2 regions of the Arthrobacter sp. B1I2 genome follow, and region 1 is predicted to be linked to the other one. Evidence: predicted binding sites of a transcription regulator. Region 1 holds the regulator's gene; the other holds the start of a gene.
What was found. Region 1 encodes LexA, which represses DNA repair genes until DNA is damaged. Its sites were predicted from a motif close to TCGAACANNTGTTCGA; they were not measured.

Region 1 (6,291 bases):
ACTGAAATAGTGTGCGGACTCCATAACTGGCCAGAGTAGTTCCCCTTGCAGCGTAATGGGAAACCGTGCCGGAGTGCCCTCTGCTAGGCTGGATGGCATGTTCCTGATCTTCGAGTAGCCGGCACGGGCCACGCCCGTCCCGCAGCCTGTCCTCCAGCGACAGCCCGTCCCGCAGCGACGCAGGTTTCCAGCCTTCCGCTTGTGCACCGGCCCAGACTTCCTGGTCTGTCCGGCCGCCGGACAATACTCGAAAGTCAGCCCCCTGCTGCATTTCCCGCCATTTTCCGGCCCTCTTTAGCCCTGCCGCCGTCCCGACGCGGCATCCCCGGCCCCGGCATCGCAGCCGGCGGACCCATAACCAGGAGAAATGCATGACCGCAGGCCGTAAGCCCAGCGCGAATACGTTCCAACTTCCAACCAATCAGCACTATTCTGGAATTGCCGAATCTTCAAAGGAGACCATGACCAGCCAGCCCAACACCGGTTCCGATCCAGCCGCCCAGGACATGAGTCCGCAGGAGATCCAGGCTGTTATCGACCGGATCCTCGCCAAGGACGTCCCGGCCAAGAATGTCAGCACGCCCGGCGGTGAAGGCAGCGGCAACGGAAAAGCGGTGCTCGGCAAGGCACAGGCCATTTCCCGCGTTGACGAAGAACACTCAACGTACGACGGCGACCAGCAGGACCTTGAGGAACGGCGCGCCCTGCGCCGCAGGGCAGGCCTGTCCACCGAACTCGAAGATGTCACCGAAGTCGAGTACCGCCAGCTGCGCCTGGAGCGCGTGGTCCTGGCCGGGCTTTGGTCCGAGGGAACGCTTGCCGACGCCGAAAACTCGCTGCGTGAGCTTGCAGCCCTCGCCGAGACTGCCGGTTCGGAGGTCCTGGACGGGCTGGTGCAGCGCCGGGACAAGCCGGACCCCGGAACCTTCCTGGGTTCAGGCAAGGCACTGGAGCTCAAGGACATTGTCATGTCGACGGGTGCGGACACCGTGGTGGTGGACGCCGAACTGGCACCTTCCCAGCGTCGTGGCCTTGAAGACATCGTCAAGGTCAAGGTCATCGACCGGACGGCCCTGATCCTGGACATCTTCGCCCAGCACGCCAAGAGCCGCGAAGGCAAAGCCCAGGTGGAGCTGGCGCAGCTGGAATACCTGCTTCCCCGCCTGCGCGGCTGGGGCGACTCCATGTCCCGCCAGGCCGGTGGCCAGGTCGGCGGCGCTGCCGCCGGCATGGGCTCCCGCGGCCCCGGTGAAACCAAGATCGAACTGGACCGGCGCCGGATCCGTACCCGCATGGCGAAGCTGCGGCGCGAAATCGCCGCAATGAAGCCGGCACGCGAGACCAAGCGGGCCAACCGCCGTCGTAATGAAGTGCCCTCCGTGGCGATTGCCGGGTACACCAACGCCGGCAAGTCCTCGCTGCTCAACCGGCTCACGGACGCCGGCGTCCTCGTGGAGAACGCACTGTTCGCCACGCTGGATCCCACCGTCCGCAAGGCCGAAACCGCGGACGGCCTGGGGTACACCCTGGCCGACACCGTTGGATTCGTCCGTTCGCTGCCCACCCAGTTGGTGGAAGCCTTCCGCTCCACCCTCGAGGAGGTAGCGGACTCGGACCTGATCCTGCACGTGGTGGACGCTTCGCACCCCGACCCCGAAGGACAGATCGCTGCGGTCCGGAAAGTCTTCAGCGAAGTTGACGCCCGCAAGGTGCCGGAGATCATCGTCTTGAACAAGGCCGACGCGGCCGACCCCTTCGTGGTGGAGCGGCTGAAGCAGCGCGAACCACGCCACGTGGTGGTCTCGGCCCGCACAGGGGAGGGCATTCCGGAACTGCTGAAGGCCATCAGCGAATCGATTCCCCGGCCCTCGGTCAAGATGGACCTGCTCATCCCGTATGACCGCGGAGACCTGATCAGCAAGCTCCATGAGTCAGACGCCGAAATCCTCAGCGTGGACCACGTCGAGGCAGGCACCAGGGCCGCGGTGAAGGTCAGGGAGGGCCTGGCGTCCGAGTTGCAGCCATTCGTCGTCAATGACTGACCCCGCCGCCGGGGAAGCCGCGCAGACGGCCGGCGAGCAGCTCGTTATCGAACTGCTCGACCGCGCCGTCGCCGGCATGGGCGGGCAAAGCCGCACCGGACAACACGAAATGGCCCTGCAGGTGGCCCGGGCCATCGAAACGGGCAACCATCTGCTGGTCCAGGCAGGCACCGGCACCGGCAAATCGCTGGCCTACCTGGTGCCGCTCATTGCCCATGCCCTGGAAAGCAACAAGCCGGCTCTGGTATCCACGGCCACGCTGGCATTGCAAACCCAGATTGTTGGCAGGGACCTGCCCCGGCTCCTGAAGAACATCACCCCGGCCCTGGAACGGCCGGTCAAGGTTGCCCTGGTGAAGGGGCGGTCCAACTACGTGTGCCGCCACAAACTCGAAGGCGGCTTCCCCTCCGAGGAGCCTTCCGAAGGGCAGCTCTTCTCCTTGGGCGAGGACACCAGCGTTCCGCATTTTGCCGCGGCAGTGGGCGGACCCTCCTCCCAGCTGGGCAAGGAAGTGGTGCGGCTCCGCGAATGGGCGGAGAAGACAGCCACCGGCGACCGGGACGAGCTGCTGCCCGGCGTGACTGACCGTGCCTGGCGCCAGGTCTCAGTGACCTCCATGGAGTGCCTCGGCGCCCAAAAATGCCCCATGGCCGCCGAGTGTTTCAGCGAGCTGGCCCGGCAGGACGCAGCCGAGGCAGATGTCGTGGTGACCAACCACGCCATGCTCGCCGTCAGCGCCTTCGAGGGACTCGCCGTCCTGCCCGAGTACGACGTCGTCGTGGTGGACGAAGCGCACGAATTGCAGGACCGGGTCACTGGAGCCGTGTCCGGGCAGTTGTCCGTAGCCATGGTCCACGCGGCCGCTTCCGGCGCACGGAAACATACCGCCATCACCGTTGATTCCCTGAATGCCGCAGCGGCCAACCTCGAACTGGCCCTCGCAGGCGCACCGAACGGCCTGCTTCCCAACGGCCTGAACGACGAACAGCTGGACTGCGTGGACCAGTTGCGGGAGGCCTGCCGGGCTGCGCTGTCCGATTCCAAGGGGGACAGCACCACCCCGGCCGACGGCGGCCGGCAGCTGGCCCGGTCCCGCCTCATGCTCATCCTGGAACTGTGCGAGCGGCTGATCGCTGCGCGGGAAAACCGGGAAGTAATCTGGTTTTCCCGCGCCAGCACGTTCGATCCCGGCCAGGGATACTCGCAGCCTGATGAGAATGCGCCGGTCCTGATCAACATCGCGCCGTTGTCCGTAGCCGGGAGGCTGCGGGAAGGGCTCTTCGCCGGGCACACCGTCGTCCTGACGTCCGCGACCCTGGCCATCGGCTCGGCGTTTGAACCAGCGGCCGGCGGACTCGGCCTTATTGGCGACGGTGCGCCCAGCTGGACAGGCGTGGACGTGGGCTCGCCCTTCGACTATCCAAAACAGGGCATCCTCTATGTGGCCGGCCACCTGCCAAAGCCCGGCCGCGGCGTTTCCCCGGAAGCGCTGGAGGAACTGGAAGCGCTGATCAAAGCATCAGGCGGGGGAGCCCTGTGCCTGTTTTCATCGCGCCGGGCTGCCGAAGAGGCTGCGGACGCCCTCCGGCCCAAGCTGGACGTGACTGTGCTCTGCCAGGGCGAATCGACCATGGCAGCGCTGGTCAAGCAGTTCGCCGATGAACCGGACACCTGCCTCTTTGGGACTATGTCCCTGTGGCAGGGGGTTGACGTCCCAGGAGGCTCCTGCCGCCTGGTGGTGATTGACCGCATACCGTTCCCCAGGCCGGATGATCCGCTGATGACCGCGCGTTCGCGTGCCGTGGCGCAGGCCGGGGGAAACGGCTTCATGTCCGTCTCGGCCACGCACGCGGCAATCCGGCTGGCACAGGGCGCGGGCCGGCTGATCCGGTCCACCGGAGACAAGGGCGTAGTGGCCGTTCTGGATTCGCGGTTGGCAACAGAGCGGTATGCGGGCTTCCTGCGGGGAGCACTGCCCCCGTTCTGGGCCACCACGGACCGCAGCAAGGCGCTGGCCGCACTGACCAGGCTGGGCGCGGACGCCGCCAGATGATGCCAGCCCCAGATAAGTCCGGGGATGGCAGCGGAGAGCCGGCTACAGGGAACGCAGAACTGAGACCACTTTGCCCATGATGGTGGCGTGGTCGCCAAGGATGGGTTCGTACTGCGTGTTTTGGGGAAGCAGCCACGTGTGGCCGTCGCGCTGCCGGAAGGTCTTGACCGTGGCTTCGTCGTCCAGCAGTGCAGCAACGATGTCCCCGTTGGCGGCGTCCGCCTGGCGCCGCACCACCACCCAGTCGCCGTCGCAGATGGCTGCGTCCACCATGGAATCGCCCGCCACCCTGAGCATGAAAAGTTCGCCCTGGCCAACCAGTTGGCGGGGGAGCGGCATGACATCTTCGACGAGTTGCTCGGCCAGGATGGGCCCGCCGGCAGCAATCCGGCCGACCAGCGGAACCATGGCAGTATCAAGCGCGGTGGGCAGTTCTGCCACGGTGGCACCGCCGCCGGCGGCCTGCGGGGCGGGAGACGTGCCGGCCGCTTTGCCGGTACCGCCGTCCAGCGTCAGGGGCATGAGCACTTCCATGGCGCGTGGCCGCTTGGGGTCGCGGCGCAGGTAACCCAGCTTCTCCAGCTGGGAGAGCTGGTGGGTCACGCTGGACAGGCTCGCCAGGCCAACGGTATCGCCGATCTCACGCATGGAGGGCGGGTACCCGTTCTCATTAACTGAGCGCTGGATGGTTTCCAGGATTTTCTTCTGCCTGGGCGTCAGGCCCTTGGTGGTCCTCTTGGATTGCGGGGCGGTCCTGCCCCCGACGGCTGCTGCTGCCATATTCGCCAATGCCTTTCGCTTGCCGCCGGATCTTCCGCTTGGCACTGTTCGGCAGCGCCCCGGGAGGACTTCCACTGTCATTGTCAGACCCTGCTGTTCAACTTCAGTGGTGGTTGTTCTTTGGTTTCAAAGCTAGGCCAGCCTCATGGCTTTTTCAAACATTTGTTCTAGCGAGTCTCGACATTATTCGTTGATAGGTGCTAAAACTTAACAAGCAAAGTTCGAACATGTGTTCTAACCAGTGCATGCCCTATTCGAAGACGTAGCCGGAAGAAGGTCCCGGCGGTCAATAGCTGGGGCAGCTGGCTGGGCGGACACCCGGGCAGCACGGCAGGTCCAGGAGGGCTCAGTTCATGTCAGCTATATCGCTTCACCATGTTTCACTTTCGGAACGCTTTTCCCTGCAGCGGCGGAATCCTGTGGACCGCCGGACGCCAACAGCCGCAACCTTGCGGCTGACCCGCCGGGGACGGATCGTCCTGATCGGGGTACCGCTTGTACTCCTCGCTGTACTTCTGATGTCGCTGTCCGGACTCTTCAACTCGCCGGCCAAGGCCTCCGATTCCGCTGCCGGTCTTGCAGTGACGCCCACGGTCACTGTGACGGTGCAGGCCGGACAGTCGCTGTGGGCCATCGCAGGTGCGGTTGCTCCGGACCGTGATGCCCGGGACGTAGTGGCGGACATCGTCCAGCTCAACAACCTTTCCGCGGGCGCTGTCCTGCCTGGCCAGCAACTGTTCGTCCCCACACGCTGAGCGGTCTGCCGGCGCAGCCTGCCGCAGGGAATGGCCAGGGCAGGGAACGGGTTGGCGCGGCACACCGCAGCGGCGGGGAATGAGCCGTGGCAGAAAAGGGCTCACGGCAGAGCATGCCGAGGGCGAACAGCGGCTGTCACATTTTCCGGTAGTTGCTGCGGCAACTAAACTGTTCAGGTGAACGACCAGCTAGAGCGTCTGAACCGGCTTCCCCTCCGCAGCAACCTTCGCGGGCTGACCCCTTACGGGGCGCCCCAACTGGACGTCCCCATCCTGCTGAATGTCAATGAGAACACCCATGGTGTTCCCGCAGACGTGCGTGCAGCCATCAGCGCCGCCGTCACGGAGGCTGCAGCGGGGCTCAACCGCTACCCGGACCGTGAGTTCACCAAGCTGCGGAAAGCCCTGGCGGAATACCTCGGTCACGGGCTTGACGAAACCAACCTTTGGGCAGCCAACGGCTCCAATGAAGTGCTGCAGCAGATCCTCCAGGCCTTTGGCGGTCCCGGCCGTACCGCCCTGGGCTTTCCGCCCACGTACTCCATGTACCCCCTGCTTGCCAGCGGAACCGACACCAGGTACATCACGGGGGAACGATCGGAAAGCTACGACCTGAGCGCTGAGTCCGCCGCCCGCCAGGTCAAGGAACTGCAGCCGAACA
Region 2 (6,291 bases), 690 kb from region 1:
CGTCAACCGTAGCGTGGCCGCCGGTATTCCCCGGTGTTGCAGGCCCGCCCTGGTGCCTGGATGACAGTATGTGGCGGGCGGTGGCAAGCTGGTGCCATGTGTGGACGCTACGTAATGGCACGTGCCGTGGGGGACCTCCTGGCCGAGTTTGACGCCGAGCTTGAGGAAGAGGTGAGCATCCCGCCGTCGTGGAATGTGGCCCCTACCGATGCTGTCCCCATCGTGCTGGAGCGCCTGGTCGATGACGATGCCGCGCCCCGGCAGGTACGCCAGCTGCACGTGGCGCGCTGGGGCCTGGTCCCGTCCTGGGCAAAAGATCCCGGAATCGGCTCCCGCATGATCAACGCCCGGAGCGAATCCGTGCTGGAGAAGCCGGCGTTCCGGAAGGCCGTACAGTCCCGCCGTTGCGCCGTGCCGGCTGACGGCTACTACGAATGGAAGCAGGGCCCTGGGAAGTCCAAACAGCCCTACTATGTGCACCCGGGCCAGGACCACGGGCTGGTGTTCGCAGGCCTCTACGAGTGGTGGAAGGACCCATCTGTTCCCGAAGGGGAGCCGGGACGCTGGCTGCTGTCCACGTCCATCCTCACGGCAGACACGCCCCCGGCAGGGACTGAATCCACCATTTTCGGGAAGCTGACGGAGCTGCACGACAGGGTGCCCCTGCCCATGGACAGGGCAACCATGGAAGCCTGGCTGGACCCGCAGGCGGATGACGCCGCCGGACTCGTGGACCTGGTGCGGTCCGGGGTCAAAAATGCCGCCGCCGACTGGCGGGTTGTTTCCGTGGGCAGGGAAGTGGGCAACGTCCGCAACAACGGTCCCGAACTGATCCGCCCGGTGGAAGCCCTGTTCTAGCAGCCGCCGCCAAAGGTGCGGGTGTCACACGGTGACGGTGCCGGCGTCGTCCACTGCCCAGGTGGGGTTGTAGGCCACTTCCCAGCGAAAGCCGTCGGGGTCGGCAAAATACCCGGTGTAGCCGCCCCACGGCTGGGTAACCGGCTCGGCAATGATGGCAGCGCCTGCCGCCGCAGCCTCTTCCATGACCCTGTCAACCTCCGCGGGGCTTCGGAGGTTGTGGCTGAGAGTGATGCAGGGGATGCCTGCCGGCGGGGTGGTGCCTGCCTCAGCCTGCATCTGGCGTGCATCCCAGAGGGAGAGCACCAGGCCGTGGTTCACCTGGATGAACAGCACCTCCCCGGCAACCTCGCGGTGGACCGGCCACCCGAGGCCATCAATGTAAAAGGCGCGCGATTCCTGAACATTGCGGACTCCGAGGGAGATAAAGTCGACTCTGGGCTCCATGCTTCGATACTGTCAGATGATGGCGACAATTCAAGGAAACGATAGGGATGCCCGGGCCGACAAGGAACAGCTCGCTGCCGTTCGGGTTGCCGTTGACGAGGTGGATGAGCAGATCGTCACCCTCATCGCCCGCCGCGAACGGCTGATCAGGATCGCCGGGACGCTCAAGGGTGATGACGCCGAGGTGCGTGCGCCTGGCCGGGTGGAGCGGATCATCGAGCACGTCCGGTCGGCCGCAGAGAAGAAGGACATCGACCCGGACATCGTCGAATCAACCTACCGGGCGATGATCTCCGGGTTCATTGAACTTGAACTGAAGATCCACAAAGAAAACAGCTGACAAGTTCCAGGAGCCGGTGGAGGAGCCCTAAAGGGTTTCCTCCACCGGTACTCCGTGCTGGAACTCCCGTCCGTCCGCCTCGCTGAAGGCTGACAGGACGTGCCCCTGCCCGAGCCCGGTCAGGGCCGTGGCGGGAAAGCTTCCGGTGATGCTGTTTTCCGAGTGTGAAACCCCGGACAGGTCGTAATCCTCCTCGATTCCCTGGTCCCGGTTGAACGAGTAGCAGGCGATTGCCTCCCCGTTCATGAACTCGATGCACAGCCGCCGTTGTTGGGAATAGTCGGGAGAGGCTCCCATCAGTCCCACTACATAGGCGCCGGAATCCGGAATGGCGCCGTCGATGTCGAACCTTGCGACGAGGGTGGAGTCCTGGGTTTTGATGCTTGCCTGCTTCAGGAGTGCGTCATCGGTGCTCATGCCAACATCCTGCTCCCTGCCGCACGCTCCGTCCACCCCCGCCTATGTTTTGCTGCCGGCCCGGCGTAGACTGATTTCGTTCGAATATATATTCGAATACCCGTCAAAGGAAGTACCGTCCGGGAGGCGCACGTGGGCATGTTCAGCGAGTCCGTTGACGTGGTGTGTTCCGCTGCCGGGCAGCCTGAAGCCTTGACGTGGGCAGGCAAGTCCTACACAGTCTGCGCCGAGCCCGTCCGGTGGTATGAACGCCGGCAATGGTGGGCCGAGGACAGCAGGGCCCCCCTGGGAAGCGGTCCCGGCGTGGTTGACCACGAAATCTGGCGGGTCCAGGTGCTGCCCGCCCAGGCGCCGTCCCGCCCCGGAGCCGGAGAACCTGCCGGCGCAGAACCTCTCACCCTTGACCTGACGCGCCATATCCGCAGCGGCCGTTGGCGGCTGTTGCGGATCCATGACGCCCTGCGCACCAGAACAGCATGAGCTTTACCCACCTCCACGTTTCCACGGCATTCAGCGCCCACTACGGCGTCTCCTGGCCTGAAGAATTGGCAATGGCGGCCGCAGCCGACGGTGCCACCGCCCTCGCCTGCACCGACCGGGACGGCCTGTACGGCACCATCAAGCACCTCAAGGCTTGTATGGCGGCAGGCATCGACCCCATTGTGGGAGTGGACCTTGCGGTATTTGACGACGACGGCGATCACCGCACGCAGGTATCCGGCCGGGTGGTGGTGCTGGCACGCGGCCACAACAACGGTGCCGGGTACCGCGCTCTGTGCCGGCTGGTTTCCGACGCCCATGCCCGTACATCCGGGAAGGCCGGGGGAGCGGTGCCCGCTGCAGTCACCCGCGCCGAACTCGCCTCCCGCACCCTTGACCCCCACACCCTCAAGCCGGTGCTGACCGTCCTGCTTGGACCGGACTCCGACGTCGGACGGGCCATGGGTGGCAGGCGGTACCTGCGTCCCCGGACCCTTTTCAAACAGTGGCTGGATGCCATGCCCGCTGGAACGGTGGTGGCCGAAGTCGTCTCCCAGCTCAGCGCACCCGGGACGCCATTCAGCACCGCCCATGCCGTGCGCATGCTCAGGCTCGCAGAGGAACACCGTGTACCCGCGATTCTCAGCAACGCCGTCAGGTACTGCGCCGCCGACGGCGCACCAACCGCCGACGTCCTGGACTCTGCCCGGACGCTGAAGTCACTGCCGGAACTGGCAGGGGAACCGCTCCTGCAGCCCACCGGCCAGGGGTGGCTGAAAACAGGAGAACAGATGCTGGGGCTCGGCAGGGAAATCATTTCCGCTGCCGGGTATGGTGCCGCAGACCTCAAGCAGCTCATGGCGCAAACCGAGGCGCTCGCCGACCTCTGCCGGATCGACCCCACCGCCGATATGGGGTGGAAGCAGCCGGTGGTTCCGGAGGCCTCAGTCATCGGCATCAGCCAGGATCCGCACGCCGAACTCATCCAGCGCTGCCATTCAGGAATCGGCAGGCGGTTCCCGGGGATCACCGGCAGGCATGAACAGGACATGCTGGGGAGGCTGGATCATGAGCTTCGGATCATCCGGAACCTTGGTTTCTCCTCCTACTTCCTGACGGTGGCGGAGGTTTCCCGGATGATCCAGGACATGGGGGTCAGGGCGGCGGCCAGGGGGTCCGGGGCCTCCAGCCTGGTCAATTACCTGATTGACGTCAGCCATGTAGATCCACTCAAGCATGACCTGATCTTTGAACGGTTCCTCTCCAACGACCGCGCCACGCTGCCGGACATTGACATTGATGTCGAAAGCGCGGAACGCCACAACGTTTACCGCAGGATTTTTGAACGATTTGGCTCGGAACGGGTCACCCTGATGAGCATGCAGAACGGGTACCGGGCACGGGGGGCGGTGCGCGACGCCGGGCTGGCGCTGGGCATGGACGACGGCGAGGTGGGGGAGATCGCCAAACAGCTGTGGCGCTTTTCCGCCCGAAAGTTCCGTGAGGCCCTGCAGGAAAAACCCGAACTCCGGGAGTTCGCGGGCCGGGTGGAGCAGCGCGACACCGAAGGGAACCAGCAGCTTGACCTGTTGGTGGACCTGACCGAACGCCTCGACCGGCTGCCCCGCCACATCTCCATGCACCCGTGCGGCGTGATCCTGGGCGATGCCACGCTCCTGGACCGCACACCGGTGCAGCCAAGCGGACTCGGGCTGCCCATGAGCCAGTTCGACAAACACGACATGGACCCCATGGGCATGCTCAAGCTCGATGTCCTGGGGGTGCGCATGCAAAGCGCCATGGCCTTCGCAGTCCGCGAGATCATCCGCATCCACCCCACCAAAAAGGATGTAGTGGCAGCAGGCGGACATCCGGCAGGTCCTGACGGCACAGGGCCTGACTACATAGCCGGGGACGGCAGGATCGACCTGAACGCAGTCCCCCTTGACGACGAAGCCACCTACGAACTGATCAGAAGCACCCACACCCTGGGCTGCTTCCAGATTGAATCTCCGGGTCAGCGCGAACTGATAGGCAAAATGGCGCCACGGGAGTTCAACGACCTCATCATCGATATTTCGCTGTTCCGTCCAGGGCCCATGAAATCCGACATGGTGCGGCCCTTCCTGGAACACCGGCACGGGTTCTCCCCTGAGGTCTACCCCCACCCGGACCTCAAACCGGTGCTGCAGGAAACCCATGGGGTAACGGTTTTCCACGAACAGATCCTGAAAACCCTCGACATCATGACCGGCTGCGGGCTGGCAAAAGCCGACGAGTTCCGCAGGGCGTTAAGCAATGAATCCGGTGAAGCGCAGGTGGAGGAGTACTTCCGGCGCAACGCCAAAGCCAGGGGTTACACCCCAGAAGTGGTGGACAAGGTATGGGGGACTTTGAAGTCCTTCGCCAGTTTCGGCTTCTGCAAAGCCCATGGTGCTGCTTTTGCCGTTCCCACCTACCAGTCCGCCTGGCTGAAGACGCACCATCCTGAAGCCTTCCTTGCCGGCCTGTGGGAGCACGACCCCGGGATGTATCCCAAACGACTGCTGGTTGCCGAAGCCCGCAGGCTGGGCATACCCATCCTTCCGCTGGACATCAACCGGAGCACAGCCGAATACAGGGTGGAGCGGATCGAGTCCGGGAAGGACGCAGGCAGGCTGGGGATCCGGCTGAGCCTGAACGGGATCTACGGGTTGTCAGCTGCCGAATTGAAGCGCATAGTCGCCGGCCAGCCGTACGACTCACTGGCAGACCTCCGCGCGCGCTCGCGGCTCACCAAGCCAAGCATCAGGCGCCTCGCACAGCTTGGGGCCTTTGACTCACTGCACCGGGAAGCCGGGGGAGCAGCAAACCGGGCAGACCTTGTGCACCACCTGCAGCAGCTCCAGTCCGCCAATGGCGCACGCAAGGGTATTGAAGTGCTGGAGGGACAGCTGTCCCTTCCCCTGGGCGACATTGAACTGCGCAACCTCAAACCCGGGCTTCCCGCCCCCACCCTGGTGGAAAACGTCCGGGCAGAACTCGACCTCATGGCCGTCGATGTCAGCACCCACCTGATGGACAGCCACCGGCCACTGCTGGATAGGCTGGGCGTCACCACTGCGGATAAACTCCTCAGCCTGCGCAACGGGACCGAAGTTCTGGTGGCAGGAGTGCGGGTGGCCACCCAGACTCCTCCCATGCGCGGCGGCAGGAGGGTGGTGTTCATCAGCATCGACGACGGCACCGGCTGCGTGGATTCGGTCTTCTTCCACGAGGCCCAGGAAAGTGCAGGGCCGCTCCTGTTCGGAACACGCCTCCTGCTGATCCGCGGCACCACCCGAAGGACCGGCCCTCGGGGGATCAGCCTGAGTGCGAGCATGGCCTGGGACCTGAGCCGGACGGAGACTTTGCCCTTCCCGGCGTCCGCACCGGCGGCTGACCAGGAGGGCCCACATCCCCTGGACGGCATCAGCAGGACGCTCGCGATTACCGGATTTAACGGGTGAGCACTGTTCCACTGCCTCCGTGTGCCGCGTTGGTCGGCCCTTGGCGGAACCGATAGCATTGACGGTGGCTGGCTGTGGTCCCCGTATGCCACAAGCTATGAAGCCTTAACTTTGAATAGGAGACACCCGTGTCAGATGCCCAGCAGATCACCCTTCTCGTCGATGGCGAAGAGACCAAGGTGACTACCGGGACAACCGGTGCGGAACTCTTCTTTGAGCGCCGTGACGTTGTTGTGGCCCGCGTTAACGGCGAACTGAAGG

Region 2: QFZ57_RS14195 (DUF6504 family protein) is a predicted target of LexA. The motif match lies at 2,143-2,158, and genes of this name have one in related genera.

The regions. Positions count from the first base shown of each region.
Region 1 covers NZ_JAUSYC010000001.1:3,724,082-3,730,372, reverse strand. The annotation lists gene QFZ57_RS17370 (class I SAM-dependent methyltransferase) at 1-24, opposite strand, end outside; gene hflX (GTPase HflX) at 462-2,042, shown strand; gene QFZ57_RS17360 (ATP-dependent DNA helicase) at 2,035-4,095, shown strand; gene lexA (transcriptional repressor LexA) at 4,138-4,875, opposite strand; gene QFZ57_RS17350 (LysM peptidoglycan-binding domain-containing protein) at 5,229-5,630, shown strand; gene QFZ57_RS17345 (histidinol-phosphate transaminase) at 5,808-6,291, shown strand, end outside.
Region 2 covers NZ_JAUSYC010000001.1:3,033,566-3,039,856, forward strand. The annotation lists gene QFZ57_RS14175 (SOS response-associated peptidase) at 97-858, shown strand; gene QFZ57_RS14180 (VOC family protein) at 883-1,305, opposite strand; gene QFZ57_RS14185 (chorismate mutase) at 1,322-1,645, shown strand; gene QFZ57_RS14190 (hypothetical protein) at 1,673-2,062, opposite strand; gene QFZ57_RS14195 (DUF6504 family protein) at 2,195-2,542, shown strand; gene QFZ57_RS14200 (DNA polymerase III subunit alpha) at 2,539-6,030, shown strand; gene thrS (threonine--tRNA ligase) at 6,159-6,291, shown strand, end outside.